Regions from separate parts of the Mesorhizobium sp. M1142 genome, predicted to be linked through region 3. Evidence: predicted binding sites of a transcription regulator. Region 3 holds the regulator's gene; each other region holds the start of a gene.
What was found. The regulator PhoB, encoded in region 3, activates phosphate uptake and scavenging genes when phosphate is short. The targets are predictions, from matches to a motif close to TGTCATNNANCTGTCAT.
Positions count from the first base shown of each region.

Region 1: the regulator PhoB is predicted to act here: its motif matches at 2,558-2,574, upstream of ugpB (sn-glycerol-3-phosphate ABC transporter substrate-binding protein UgpB).
Region 2: the regulator PhoB is predicted to act here: its motif matches at 2,809-2,825, upstream of NKH42_RS28405 (RNA degradosome polyphosphate kinase).

Region 1 is NZ_JAMYMK010000003.1:359,308-364,238, reverse strand. It holds gene ugpE (sn-glycerol-3-phosphate ABC transporter permease UgpE) at 1-210, opposite strand, end outside; gene ugpA (sn-glycerol-3-phosphate ABC transporter permease UgpA) at 219-1,103, opposite strand; gene ugpB (sn-glycerol-3-phosphate ABC transporter substrate-binding protein UgpB) at 1,185-2,495, opposite strand; gene NKH42_RS08200 (bifunctional diguanylate cyclase/phosphodiesterase) at 2,788-4,931, shown strand, end outside.
Region 2 is NZ_JAMYMK010000027.1:26,655-31,585, reverse strand. It holds partial or broken gene NKH42_RS28430 (cation diffusion facilitator family transporter) at 1-190, opposite strand, end outside; gene NKH42_RS28425 (metal-sensing transcriptional repressor) at 196-459, opposite strand; gene NKH42_RS28420 (TIGR02117 family protein) at 564-1,235, shown strand; gene NKH42_RS28415 (FAD-dependent monooxygenase) at 1,251-2,483, opposite strand; gene NKH42_RS28410 (zinc-finger domain-containing protein) at 2,503-2,748, opposite strand; gene NKH42_RS28405 (RNA degradosome polyphosphate kinase) at 2,898-4,931, shown strand, end outside.
Region 3 is NZ_JAMYMK010000003.1:257,579-262,509, forward strand. It holds gene pstA (phosphate ABC transporter permease PstA) at 1-118, shown strand, start outside; gene pstB (phosphate ABC transporter ATP-binding protein PstB) at 115-918, shown strand; gene phoU (phosphate signaling complex protein PhoU) at 951-1,658, shown strand; gene phoB (phosphate regulon transcriptional regulator PhoB) at 1,675-2,364, shown strand; gene NKH42_RS07655 (ROK family protein) at 2,374-3,618, opposite strand; gene xylF (D-xylose ABC transporter substrate-binding protein) at 3,903-4,931, shown strand, end outside.

The DNA of each region.
Region 1 (4,931 bases), 100 kb from region 3:
GCCGATACGGCCGATGCCGCCGAACAGCGCCTCACTGTAGTTGTTCCATAGCTGGCCGCCCGGCAAGAGCGGCAGCGGCGGCCTGAGGATCGTTTGCAGCGTGTGCGTCGAGGCAACGAAGGTGTAGTAGATCGGAAAAGCCACGATCAATATGCCGAGGATGAGCACGGCATGGGCGATGAAGGTGCGGAGCGGGGACTGGCCGATCATCGCTGCCCTCAGCCGTAGTGGACTTTGCGTTCCACATAGCGGAACTGGATCGCTGTGAGCGCGATGACGATAGCCATCAAAATGACCGACTGCGCCGCCGAGTCGCCCAGGATCAGATTGACAAAGCCGTCATTGTAGACCTTGTAGACCAGCGTCTCGGTCGTCTTGCCCGGCCCGCCGCCGGTGACGGCATGAACGATGCCGAACGTGTCGAACAGGGCATAGACGGTGTTGACGACCAGCAGGAAAAAGGTTGTCGGCGCAAGCAGCGGGAAGACGATGGTCCAGAAGCGCTTGGTTTCGCCGGCGCCGTCCATGGCCGCCGCTTCGATCAGCGTTTTCGGCACCGCCTGCAGGCCGGCGACGAAGAACAGGAAATTGTAGCTGATCTGCTTCCAGGCAGCCGCCGACACCAGCAGGATCATGGCGTGGGTGCCGTTGAGCAGTGGGTCCCATGCGATGCCGAGGCTTCTCAGCAAATAGGCCAACGAGCCTATCGAAGGGTTGAACAGAAACAGCCACAGCATGCCGGCAATCGCCGGCGCCACGGCATAAGGCCATATCAACAGTGTGCGGTAGAGGCCTTTGCCGCGCATGGCCTTCTCGGCCATAACCGCGAGCAGCAGGGCCGCAACCATGGCAACGATCGCGGTCGCAAGCGAGAACACCACCGTGACCTTGATCGAGTTGAGATAGGCCGGATCGGCCAGCACCTTCCGGAAATTGGCAAACCAGACGAACCTGCTCTTCAGCCCGAACGGGTCTTGCCTGAGCATCGACTGGTAAAGCGCCTGACCGGCCGGCCAGTAGAAGAAAACCAGGGTTATGGCGAGCTGTGGCGCCACCAGCAGGTAGGGCAGGATATTGTTGGGAAAGACGACGCGTGGAGACAGGCTGATTTCCCTCGCTATCCAGGCATCGCCCACACGCGCGCGCGTGGGCGATATTCCAACCGACTGACCGAGACGATCTCGTTAGTTGTCCAGGGCTTCCTTGATTGCGGCGTCGCCGCGCGCGACCGCATTGTCGAGGGCCTGCTGGGCGGTTTGCTGGCCGGCCAGCATCTTCTCCAGCTCCTCGTTCTGGATATCGCGCACCTGCGGCAGATTCGGCAGGCGCACGCCCTTCGAATTGTCGGTCGGCGGCTTGCCGATCATCTGCAGGATGGGTGTCTCGCGGCCGGGGTTCTTTTCATAGAAGCCTGATTTCTTGGTCGCCTCGTACGCGGCGAGCGTCACAGGCAGGTATCCCGACTTCTGGTGCAGGTATTCCTGCACATCAGTCTTGGACAGATAGGCAAAGAAGGCGGCAACGCCCTTGTATTCCTCGTCCGACTTGTTGCCGAACACCCATAGGCTGGCACCGCCCGGCGTTGTGTTCTGCGGGGCACCCTTGGCGTCACTGTCGTAGGGAAGCTGGCCGATGCCATAATTCATGCCGGACTTGACGATATCGCCGAGGCCGCCCGACGATTCGGTGAAGATGCCGCATTCGCCGGCGAGGAATATCTGCTTGGCTTCGGAGGTGCGTCCGCCATATTTGAACGTGCCGTCCTTGGCCAGGTCGGCGAGCGCCTGGAAGTGGTTGACGAAAATCGGCGCATTGATCTTGAGTTCGACGTCGCCGCCGGCCAGGCCATTCTGCTGGGTCGCCCAAGGCACGTCATTCCACGCCGCGAAATTCTCCAGATGGATCCAGGTCAGCCAGGTCGAGGTATAGCCGCAAGAGGCGGCGCCGCTCGTTTTGATCTTCTTGGCGGCTTCCCAAACCTCGTTCCAGGTCTTGGGCGGATTGTTCACGTCGAGGCCTGCCTTCTGGAAGATGTCCTTGTTGTAGTAGAGGATCGGCGAGGAGGAGTTATAGGGGAAGGACAGCATGGTGCCGTCCGGCTTGGAATAATAGCCGACGATGCCGGGCAGATACTGGCTCTTGTCGAAAGTCATCCCGGCGCCGGTCATCACATCGGCCACCGGCTTTATCGCACCCTCGGCCGCCATCATCACGCCGGTGCCGACGTCGAACACCTGGAGGATATCGGGCGCTTGCCCGGCACGAAAGGCAGCGATGCCGGCATTCAGCGTCTCCGGATAGGTGCCCTTGAACACCGGAACGAGCTCATATTCGCTCTGGCTGGCGTTGAAATCCTTGGAGATCTTGGCGACGACCTCGGCGTTGGCGCCGGTCATGGCGTGCCACCAGCTGATCTGCGTGACGGCGAAGGCGGAGGTGGTGGAAAGCAGGGTCACGGTGGCGGCGATACCGGCCGCAAAGCCGAAGAACTTCATGTTTCATCTCCCGTTTGTCATTGGCGAAAGGGGCACCTCCGCAAAGCCAATATGTGGCGCTGATGACAATCGGACAACGGTTTTGTTGCCGATCAATGAACACCATTCCTTCCTAAAGTGCACTCGCTACCGAAACCGGGCGTCAGAAACGACATCACCGCCTTTTCGGCGCAGCGGCATCGGTTTTCCCCCGAAAAGACCCGCCTCATGGCCTACGGGTTAACTATTCGTTAAAATCTCCAAGAGCTAATCCGTCACACCTCCCCTGTTAGTTTTGACCGAGTGAACCAGAATGCTGACGGTCTATAATTGTATCGTAAATCAGCACGACCTGAGACTGGTTGCGCTCGCCGCACTCGTCTGTGGAATTTCTTGTTTCTCAGCAGTTAATCTCCTTAAGCATGTCGGCCGATCGACCGAGCGAAACCGGCTTGTCTGGCTGATGATCGCCGCGGCCTCGACCGGGTTCGGCATATGGGCGACGCATTTCATCGCCATGACCGCGTTTACGCCGGGAATACCGAACGCATACAATCCGGGATTATCCGCCTTTTCGCTTGCCGCCGCCGTCATCCTGACCGCGCTTGGGATGTGGGTCGCCACCTTGCGCCGCGGCATCGACCATTTCCTCGTCGGTGGTGCCATTCTGGGCGGCGCCATCGCGACGATGCACTACATCGGCATGGCGGCTTTCGAGGTCGAAGGCCGGGTCGTATGGAACCTGCTCCTTGTCGCGATGTCGCTTCTGGCCGGCGTGACCCTTGCGGCACTGGCACTCCTGGTCGTTTTGCGCCGCCCGTCAGCAGTCGCGACTCTCGGCGGCGCCGCGCTTTTGACGCTGGCCATTTGCAGCTTGCATTTCATCGCGATGGCCGCGGTGTCGATCATTCCGGATTCCTCGATTGAAATATCCGAACATTCCATCGAGCCCATTTCCCAGGCCTTTGCCGCAGCGGTCGCCAGCCTTGTAATCCTTGTGCTGTCAGGTGCCGCGCTGTGGATCGATCTGCGCTTTCGCCACCAGAAGCTCGAGGCCGAGCGCATGCACGATCTCGCCAATGCGGCGGTGGAAGGTCTGATCGTTTGCGATGGCACCCGCATCGTCAGCGCCAATGACAGTATGGCGAAGCTGACCGGAACAGCGACAGCCACCCTGAACACGATGCAACTCGGCGAGCTTTTCGACGGACAGAGCGCAGCCGCTATGTCCGGCTTCGGCGAACAGGCGCAGGAAGCGAAATTAAGGGGCAGCGACGGCGCGAGAATTCCTGTCGAGCTGATCGCCAGGAAGATCACCTACTGCGGCAGGCCTCATACGGTGCTTGCCGTTCGCGACATCCGTGAGCGCAAGAAGGCAGAAGAAGAGATTCTCCGCCTCGCGCATTTCGATCCGCTTACCGGGCTTGCCAATCGGCGGAGCTTTTCTTCCCGGCTGGAAGCAGAAGTCGCCTCGATGGATCGTGGCGGCAAGGATGGATATCTGGCGCTCCTGCTGCTTGACCTCGACCGGTTCAAGCAAGTCAACGACCTCTACGGCCACAGCGCCGGTGACGCGATGCTGCAGAAGCTCGCGCACTGCATCTCCGGCATCCCGCGCAACGGACAGATGCTCGCGCGTCTCGGCGGTGACGAATTTGCCATCATAGCTCCGAACCTCCCCGACCCCTTGGCCGCAGGCCGGATAGCCGAGGACTTGCTGGCGGCGATCCGCGAGGAAAACAGGGTTTCGGTCGGCTCCGGCCTCGTCTCGGCCAGCATCGGCATCGCCTTCTTTCCGCTGGATGCCGAAGACCAGGCCGGCCTGATCAGCCATGCCGACACGGCACTCCATCGCGCCAAAACCGAAGGCAGGGACACTTACCGGTTTTTCGAGATAGCCATGGGCACCGCGGCCCGCGACAAGCGCGTGATGGAGCATGAATTGCGCCAGGCCATCGCCCGCAAGGAGTTCCACCTCGTCTACCAGCCTCAGAAGGAAATCCGCGGCGGCAGGATGATCGGCTTCGAAGCCCTGGTCCGGTGGCAGCACCCTGAGCGGGGTGATATTTCTCCGGCTGTTTTCATCCCCGTGGCCGAGGACAGTGGCGCGATCGCCCAGATCGGCGACTGGGTGCTGACGACGGCTTGTAACGATGCTGCTCGCTGGACAAATCCGCTGATGGTCGCCGTCAACGTCTCCGCCGTGCAGCTTCACAATCCGAACTTCAGCCGCAAGGTGCATGATGCACTGGCGAGGTCCGGCCTGGCACCCGGCAGGCTGGAACTGGAGATCACCGAAACAGCCCTGGTGAAGGATATGCCCCGCGCGCTGGCGGCCTTGAGGCAGGTCAAGGCGCTTGGCGTGCATGTAGCGATGGACGATTTTGGCACCGGCTACTCTTCGCTGTCCAACCTTAGCGCCTTTCCCTTCGACAAGATCAAGATCGACGGGTCGTT
Region 2 (4,931 bases), on a different contig from region 3:
CCACGACCATCTGCAATGCTGCGGTGATCGCCAGGATCACGAACGACCATTTGATTGCCCAGATGCCCCGATCGGTGGTGGCAATTGTCGCATCGATGACGCCATGGCTGTGGCCGTGCGGACCGTGATCGCCGTGATGATGTGCGGCGTGCGAGCCGAACCCGAGCCATTCCAGAATGCGGGCTACGATGGCATTCATAGATATTTCGCCAGCTGCTTGAGTTCCGCCAGCGAGTTGCCGCCGGTTTCGACGCTGTCCGTCAGGCAATGCTCGATGTGATCATTGATCAGCTCGCGCTTGGCGCTGCTGATGGCCCGTTCGACGGCATGAAGCTGCTGCGCCAGATCAACGCAAGGGCGATGCGCCTCGATCATCGCCAGCACCGCCGCGAGGTGGCCTTGCGCGCGCTTCAGGCGCTTTATGATGGAAGGATGCGAAGCGTGGAGGTGATCTGACATGCCTCTGCATATCCTCCCCGGGAGGACACGCGTCAAGCGCTAAGTCAGCTGTGCAATTTCCGGAGAGGCTTCACCTTGAACATTGCTTGGCCTATGCCTTCCCCATGAAGAAGCTTGCTCGTTTTCTCGACCTGCTGGTCGTTGCAGCAGTCCTTGCGGTGGCGCTGGGCACGCTGCTGCCGCGCCCGCTCTGGCCGGCGGCCGCTGCCGATCCGATCGGCGCAAGCCACCGCATCGTGGTGCTGAAAAATCCGATCCACACCGACATCGCCATCCCGGTCGACGACGATGTGCGCCGGCGCTTCCACTTCCTGGTCGATGCCGGCATTCCGGCCGACATGGCGGAGGTCCGCTACATCGTCTTCGGCTGGGGCGGCCGCGCCTTCTATCTCGAGACGCCGACCTGGTCGGAACTGAAGGCAGTGCCGGTGATGAAGGCGCTGACCGTCGATGCCTCGGTGATGCATGTCGACATTTCAGGCGAAATCGCCGAGCCGCATCCCGACGTCGCCGGCTTCGACGTAAGTGAGGAACGCTTTGCGGCGCTGCTCGATTTCATTGCAGCGAGTTTTCAGCAGGGACCGAACGGGGCCATGCCGATCGAGGATGCGGCCTACTCCCGTTTCGATCGTTTCTTCGAAGCCAATGGCCATTTCAACGCGCTGGTCGGCTGCAACACCTGGGCGGCGGCGGCACTGCGCACCGCCGGCCTGCGCACCGGCTGGTGGAACCCGCTGCCGGCCTCGCTTAGCCTGTCGATGCGGCTTTACAATTGACAAGGCTCCGATGACTTAGGACCGCCGAGCGTCCGCCCGCCAGCCATAGAGCCAGTCCAGATCAGCGGCGAGTTTTTCGGGTGAGCGCATCGCCAGGAACAGGTTGCGGGCCATCGCCACCGGCCCGGCCGCATGCCAGGCGAGGCGGTTGAGGGCGCCGCGGCGGGCGACCTGGGATACGCGCGGCCGCCGCGCCTGTTCCCAGGCGACAAGCGCGCTGCTGAGGTCGGCAGGCGAGCTGGCAACGAAACCGGCAAGGGTTACCGTGTCTTCGATCGCCATCGCCGCTCCCTGTGCGGCAAACGGCGTCATCGCATGCGCCGCATCGCCAATCAGCGCTATGCCCTCCGGCGTCGTCCACCGCCGCTGCTCGACGGTATGGATCGGCCATGCCGTCCATGGCGCGGCCTCGCTCGCCAGACGGACCAGCGCCGGCGCGGTACCGCGCATGGCGTTGGCGAGGATGGCGGGGTCGGCATGCCCCGACCAGTTCTCGGCGATGCGCTCGCCCTTGGTGAAGGCCGCGAGGTTGAAGACCGCGCCACGGCTGACCGGATAGGCGACCATATGGAAGCCTGGATAGAGGAATGCGGTAACGCAATCGGGCGCTCCGATCACCCTGAAGGCTTGTCCGGCGAGGCTGTCCGCGGCCACCGTTGCGCGCCAGGCAAGCTCGCCCGAGAAGCGGCTTCTCCGGAAATCGGCCGCCTTGCGGGCGAGCGTTTCTCGCACCGACGACCAGACGCCATCGGCTCCGACCAGCAACGATCCTTCGGCTTCGATGGTCGTGCCGGCAATCTCGACTGTTGCGGTGATGCCATTCGGTCCGGTTGCGACGCCGCCGACGCGGGCACCAGTGACAAGCTCGACCTCGGAGCGCTCGGCTATCCGCGCCATCAGCGCTGACTGCAGGTCGGCGCGGTGGGCGACGAGATAGGGTGCTCCCCAGCGCGTTTCAGCCGCCTGGCCAAGCGGTACGCGCGCCAGCTCGCGCAGCGTGACGGCATCCTTCAGCACGACCGCCTCCGGCCGCACCGCCGTCGGCAGCAGCCGATCGAGTAGGCCGAATTGTCGAAGGATGCATGTCGCGTTGGGTGAAAGCTGGATGCCGGCACCGGCAGCCTCGAGGTGCTGCGCCTGTTCGAACAGTTTTGTCCGATAGCCGCGCTCGGCGAAGGCCAGTGCCACGGTCAGTCCGGCGACGCCCGCCCCGGCGATGACCACCTGCCGGGACTGCGTTTCTCGCATCAGGCTTGTCGCGGAAGAATCAGGCGGCCTGGTCGATATAGAGGCAGCCCGGCGGCTGCGTTTCCAATGCCTTCAGCTTGGGCGAATAGCGATAGAGCGTCGAGCAATAGGGGCAGACTTTTTCATTGTCGTCGCCCATATCGAGAAATACATGCGGGTGGTCGAAAGGCGGATTGGCGCCGGTGCACATGAATTCCTTGACGCCGATGTCGATTGCCGGATAGCCCGCATCGTTCTGGAAATGGGGAATGGAACCGCCTGCCATCGTCGTCTCCTGATCTTGTCGATTGCATCTGGATCATAACCCATCTCTTTGCAAGATCGATGAAATGAAACTGTCGCAAAAGCCTGTCAGAGGATAAGTTAAGCCGGTTAAGGCTGTGGTCGTCGAACGGTGTGGGAAGAGCGGAAACCATGAACGAACTGAAGCCGGTGCAGAGCGAATTCATCACCGTCGAGGCGGCGAGCCGCGAAGGCGGCAACCCCGACCGCTTCGTCAACCGCGAGTTTTCCTGGCTGCAATTCAACCGGCGCGTGCTCGAAGAATCGCTGAACGCCAATCATCCGCTGCTCGAGCGCGTTCGCTTCCTGTCGATATCGGCAGCCAATCTCGACGAGTTCTTCATGGTCCGCGTCGCCGGTCTTGCCGGCCAGGTGCGCGAGGGCATCGTGCTGAAGAGCCCGGATGGGCGCACTCCCGAGCAGCAGCTCGAACAATTGCTGCGCGAGGTCGAGCGCCTGCAGGAGGACCAGCAGAACAGCCTTTCGGCGCTGATGCTGCTGCTCGACAAACAAGGCATCGAAAGCATCACCCGCGATGCGCTGACCAAGGACGAGAAGACCTGGCTCGAGGACCATTTCCAGGAGCAGGTATTTCCGGTCCTGACCCCGCTGTCGATCGACCCGGCGCATCCGTTCCCGTTCATTCCCAACCTCGGTTTCTCGATGGCGCTGCAATTGCGCCACCGCAAGAACGGCGAGGAAATGAGCGCGCTTTTGCGCCTGCCGGTGGCGCTGAGGCGCTTCATCCGTTTGCCGGATCGCAAGCATCATGTCCGCTTCATTCCACTCGAAGAGGCGGTCAGTCTCTATATCGGCAAGCTGTTTCCCGGCTATGAGGTCAAGGGCTCCGGCACGTTCCGCATCATCCGCGACAGCGATATCGAGGTCGAGGAAGAATCAGAGGATCTGGTGCGGCTGTTCGAGACGGCGCTGAAGCGGCGACGCCGCGGCTCGGTCATCCGCATCGAGTTCGACAGGTCGATGCCGGCCGAATTGCGCGATTTCGTCGCCGGCGAGCTCGGCGTCTCGGCCAGCCGGATCAGCGTGCTCACCGGTCCGCTGGCGCTCAGCCAGATCTCGGAGATCGTCGCCGTCGCCCGCGACGATCTGAAGTTCACGCCTTACAATCCGCGCTTTCCCGAGCGCATCCGCGAGCATGGCGGCGACTGTTTTGCCGCGATCCGCGAGAAGGATATCATCGTCCACCACCCTTACGAATCCTTCGACGTGGTGGTGCAGTTTCTGCGCCAGGCAATGGCCGACCCGGAAGTGGTGGCGATCAAGCAGACGCTCTACCGCACCTCCAACGACAGCCCGATCGTACGGGCTTTGGTCGATGCGGCGGAAGCCGGCAAGTCGGTGACGGCGCTGGTCGAGCTCAAGGCGCGCTTCGACGAGGAGGCCAACATCCGCTGGGCGCGCGACCTCGAGCGCGCCGGCGTCCAGGTCGTCTTTGGCTTTCTCGAACTGAAGACCCACGCAAAGATGTCGCTGGTCGTGCGGCGCGAGGACGGCAGGCTGCGCAATTACGTGCATCTCGGCACCGGCAACTACCACCCGGTCACCGCCCGCATCTACACCGATCTGTCCTTCTTCACCACGGACCCGACAATCGCGCGCGATGTCGCCCAGTTGTTCAACTTCATCACCGGCTATGCCGAGCCGGCCGAGCAGATGCGGCTGGCCATCTCGCCGTTCACGCTGCGCGACCGCATCCTCCAGCACATTTCGGATGAGATCAGCCACGCGCTGGAGGGCAGACCGGCCCGCATCTGGATGAAGATGAACGCCTTGGTCGACCCGATCGTCATCGATGCCCTCTACGATGCCAGCCGCGCCGGCGTCGAGATCGATCTCGTCGTGCGCGGCATCTGCTGCCTGAGACCGCAGGTGCCCGGCCTATCGGAGAACATCAGGGTGAAGTCGATCGTCGGCCGCTTCCTCGAGCACAGCCGCATCTATTGCTTCGGCAACGGCCACGGCCTGCCCTCGGACGGGGCGATCGTCTATATCTCCTCGGCCGATTTGATGCCGCGGAATCTCGATCGCCGCGTCGAGACCATGGTGCCGATCACCAATCCAACTGTGCATGAGCAGGTGCTCGGCCAGATCATGCTCGGCAACATCATGGACAACCAGCAAAGTTTCGACGTATTGGCTGATGGA
Region 3 (4,931 bases):
CAGCCCTTACGAGGAATGGCAGCAACTGGCGTGGACCGGCGCACTCATAATCACCCTGACGGTTCTGGGCTTGAGCATCCTCGCCCGCAGCCTTACCGGACGCAGAGAGGACAGATGACACAGATGTTGTCCCCGGACATGACGATGACCGAAACGGTCACCGAGAAGACGAAGATCGAGGTCAAGAACCTCAACTTCTACTACGGCCAGAGCAAGGCGCTGAAGGACATCAGCCTGTCGCTGCCCGAGCGCAGCGTCACGGCCTTCATCGGCCCTTCGGGTTGCGGGAAATCGACGCTGCTGCGCGTCTTCAACCGCATCTACGAGCTCTACCCGAAACAGACCGCCGAGGGCCAGGTGCTGCTCGACGGCAAGAACATTCTCGACCGGTCGCAGGATCTCAACCTCCTCAGGACAAAGATCGGCATGGTATTCCAGAAGCCGACGCCGTTCCCGATGTCGATCTACGAGAACATAGCCTTCGGCGTCAGGCTCTACGAGAATCTCGGCAAGTCCGAGATGGACGGCCGCGTCGAGCAAGCGTTGAAGCGGGCCGCGCTGTGGAGCGAGGTCAAGGACAAGCTAAACGCCAGCGGCTTGAGCCTGTCCGGCGGCCAGCAGCAGCGGCTCTGCATTGCCCGCACCGTGGCAGTGAAGCCGGAAGTCATTCTGCTCGACGAACCGGCTTCGGCCCTCGACCCGCTGTCGACGGCCAAGATCGAGGAACTGATCGACGAGCTGCAAGCCGACTACACGATCGTCATCGTCACCCACAACATGCAGCAAGCGGCGCGCGTGTCGCGCCAGACCGCCTTCATGTATCTGGGTGAACTGGTCGAGTTCGACCGGACCGAGAAGATATTCACGTCGCCCCGCGAGAAGCGCACGCAGGACTACATCACTGGCCGCTTCGGCTGAGCCGTTCCGATCATGCATATGAGGACAGGACCATGGGCGAACACACAGTCGCTTCTTTCGACGAGGATCTCGAGCAGATCAGCAAGCTGATCCGCGACATGGCCGACCTCGCCGGTTCGATGGTCGGCGGGGCGACCAAGGCCCTGTTGAATTCCGATAACGTGCTGGCGCAACGCGTCGTCTCCGACGACGCCATCATGGATGCGCGTCAACGCGAACTGGACGATCGCGCCATCACCCTGATCGCCAAGCGCCAGCCAATGGCTCACGATCTGCGCCATGTCGTCGGAGCGATCCGCATGGCCGGCGACCTCGAACGCATCGGCGACCTTGCCAAGAATATCGCCAAGCGTGTGAGCGCGGTCGGCCTCAGCGCCACGCCGCGCGACCTATCGCATTCCATCGATGCGATGGCGCAGCTAGTGCTCATCCAGGTGCAGGGCGTCATCGAGGAGTATGCTGCAGGCGATGCGGCCGCCTTGGCCAAGCTGCGCGCCGCCGACGAGCGTATCGACGTCAAATACACGTCCGTGTTCCGCGAGCTGTTAACCTACATGATGGAAGATCCGCGCAACATCACTGCTTGCACGCATCTGCTGTTCTGCGCCAAGAATCTCGAGCGGATCGGCGACCATGTCACCAACATCGCCGAAAATGCGTATTATGTGCTGACCGGCGAACAATTGCCGGTCAATCGTCCGAAGCAGGACGAAACGACAATGTCCGCGCCGGTGACATGATGGGGGTGCCCAGCCGATGATCGCACCACGCATAATGGTGGTGGAGGACGAGGAGCCGTTGGGCGTGCTGCTCCGCTACAATCTCGAATCCGAAGGCTACCAGGTCGAGGTGGTGACACGCGGCGACGAAGCCGAGATCCGTTTGCAGGAGAATGTGCCCGACCTTCTGGTGCTCGACTGGATGATACCGGCGGTTTCCGGCATCGAGCTCTGCCGCCGGTTGCGCGTGCGCCCCGAAACCGAGCGGCTGCCGATCATCATGCTGACCGCGCGCGGCGAGGAGAGCGATCGGGTGCGCGGTCTTTCGACCGGCGCCGACGACTATCTCGTCAAACCGTTTTCGACGCCGGAATTCATGGCCAGGGTCAAGGCGCTGCTGCGGCGCGCCAAGCCGGAAGTGCTGTCCAGCGTGCTGAAGGTCGGCGACATCGTGCTCGATCGCGAATCGCACAGGGTCTATCGCAAGAAGAGCGAAATCAGGCTCGGGCCGACCGAATTCCGGTTGCTCGAGTTCATGATGCGGCATCCGGGCCGCGTCTTCTCGCGTAGCCAGTTGCTCGATAATGTCTGGGGCGAGACGATCTACATCGACGAACGCACCGTCGACGTCCATGTCGGGCGGCTGCGTAAAGCCGTCAATAACGGCCGCATGCCGGATGTCATCCGCACCATCCGCGGTGCCGGCTATGCGATCAGGGAAGATTGACCCGCCTGGTCAGGCGACGTTCTTTCTGACGCCGGGCCTCATTTGCGCGCCCGGCGCGAAAATCTCCTGGTCGACGAAGCTTAACGCCCGCATCGCGCAGCCTTCGCGGATCAGCGGCAATTCGTTCGGCTCGGTATCGAAGGAGATCGAGCCCGAGTGCTGGCCGCCGGCGGTCTGGGCGATGGCCTTGCGCAAGGCCGGCTCGATCAGATCGAAGGCGGCGGCACTGGCGCCGACCATCGCGACCGGTGCCGGATCGATCAGCGCGAACAGCGAGCCGAGACCGAAACCCAGCGCTTCGCCGGCCTTGCGGTAGGCCTCGCGTTCCGGCCCATCCTTCTCGCGCGCGCGGGCGGCCAGCGCGCGCATGTCGGCGTCGCTGACGTCGGCGATAGGTTCGCTGTCTTCGCTCATCTGCCTGGCGTTGCGCCAGATGGCATAGTTGCCGGCATAGGCTTCGATGCAGCCGCGCCGCCCGCAACGGCAGAGCGCTCCGCCCGGACGATGGATCATGTGGCCAAATTCGCCGCCCGAGGAATGCGTCCCGGTGAACAGTTCGCCCTTCAGCACAAGCCCCATACCGATGCCATGCGAAAGCAGGATGGCGATGAAGTCGTCGCGATAGCGATCCGGATCGCGCCAGCGCAAAGCCACCGCCATCATATTGCAGTCGTTCTCCACCGTGGCCGGGATACCGAATTCGTCTTCCAGCATGTCGGCAAAGGCGATGTCGGTCTGCGGCGTGATCGGCGACCACAGCATGGCGCGTGCAGGGGAGTCGGTAATGCCCTGAATCGCCAGGGCGATGCGGGCGACACTGCGGGCGTCAAGGTCTGGGTCCTCGAGCCGGCGCCGGACGATGGCCATGCATTCGCGGATCAGCTCGTCGCGCGGCATGGTCAGCGTGTCCAGCCGGCGCTGTTCCTCGGCGACCACCTGTCCCGCATAGTCGATAATGGCGGCCGACAGGAAATTCAGTGACAACACCACGGTCAGCACCGCCGCCGCTTCCGGGTTGAGGGCGAGGCCGACCTGCGGACGACCGCGTTTCAACGAAACGGCCTCACTTGCCTTGCTCTCGGCGAGGATGCCTTCCCGTATCAGGTCGGAGGAGATCGCCGATATGGTTGAATGACTGAGGCCGGTGGTGGCTGCGATCTCCGTACGCGACGGCTGGCCGGCCCGGCGCACCGCCGAGATCACCATCGCCCGGTTGCGCCGGCGCAAATCGTCGTGGCGGATTCCGACCGACATCGTTTTGCTTTCCTCCCGGTTGCCGCGGCCGCTCATGAACCGGAAGCCGTCGGTAATGTCCGACAAATAGTGTCGGATGCGGCAAATAGTGTCAGATGCAGGTGGCGCTGTCATCGTTTATTCCGACGCTCGAAAAAACTCGCACAGTCATCAAAATCCATCACAATCGATGTTGACAGCAGCCGGAGATCGGGCCAGTATTTTTTCGAGGCTCGAAAAAATTAGAGCTTCTAAGCTGGTCGTTGAGCAATTGGTCACGCCGTACGCGGCGCAGGGAGGATATGATGAAGAAATTCACGACCGCCATTCTGGCGGGTGTCGCCATGACGCTGGCGCTGGCGTCGGTGGCGCAGGCGAAAGACAAGGTCATCGGCGTTTCCTGGTCGAACTTCCAGGAAGAGCGCTGGAAGACCGACGAGGCCGCAATGAAGGCGGCCATCGAGGCCGCCGGCGACAAGTATATTTCCGCCGACGCACAGTCCAACCCCGGCAAGCAGCTCACCGACGTCGAGAGCCTGATCTCGCAGGGTGCCAATGCGCTGATCATCCTGGCACAGGATGCCTCGGCCATCGGGCCGGCCGTGCAGAAGGCACTGGACGAAGGCATCCCGGTCGTCGGCTATGACCGGCTGATCGAGAACAAGGACGTGTTCTATCTGACCTTCGACAACAAGGAAGTCGGCCGCATGCAGGCCCGCGAAGTCTTCAAGGTGAAGCCGGAAGGCAACTACGTCTTCATCAAGGGTTCGGGTTCCGATCCGAATGCCGATTTCCTGTTTGCCGGTTCGATGGAGGTGCTGAAGGAGGCCATCGACAGCGGCAAGATCAAGAATGTCGGCGAGGCCTATACGGACGGCTGGCTGCCGGCCAACGCTCAGAAGAACATGGAACAGTTCCTGACCGCCAACGACAACAAGGTCGATGCCGTGGTCGCGGCCAATGACGGCACCGCCGGTGGCGTCGTCGCCGCGCTGACGGCGCAAGGGCTGGCCGGATCGGTTCCGGTCTCGGGCCAGGACGGCGACCACGCCGCACTGAACCGCATCGCGCTTGGCACACAGACCGTGTCGGTGTGGAAGGACGCGCGCGAGCTCGGCAAGAACGCCGCCGAGATCGCCTCGCAGCTTGCCGACGGCAAGCAGATGACCGACATTGCCGGCGTGAAGGATTTCACCACGCCCGGCGGCAACACGGTCAAGTCGCTGTTCCTGACTCCGGTCGCCATCACCAAGGATAACCTCAACGTCGTCATCGACGCCGGCTGGATCAAGAAAGAAGAGGTCTGCGCCGGCGTGGCGGCTGGCACTGTTGCG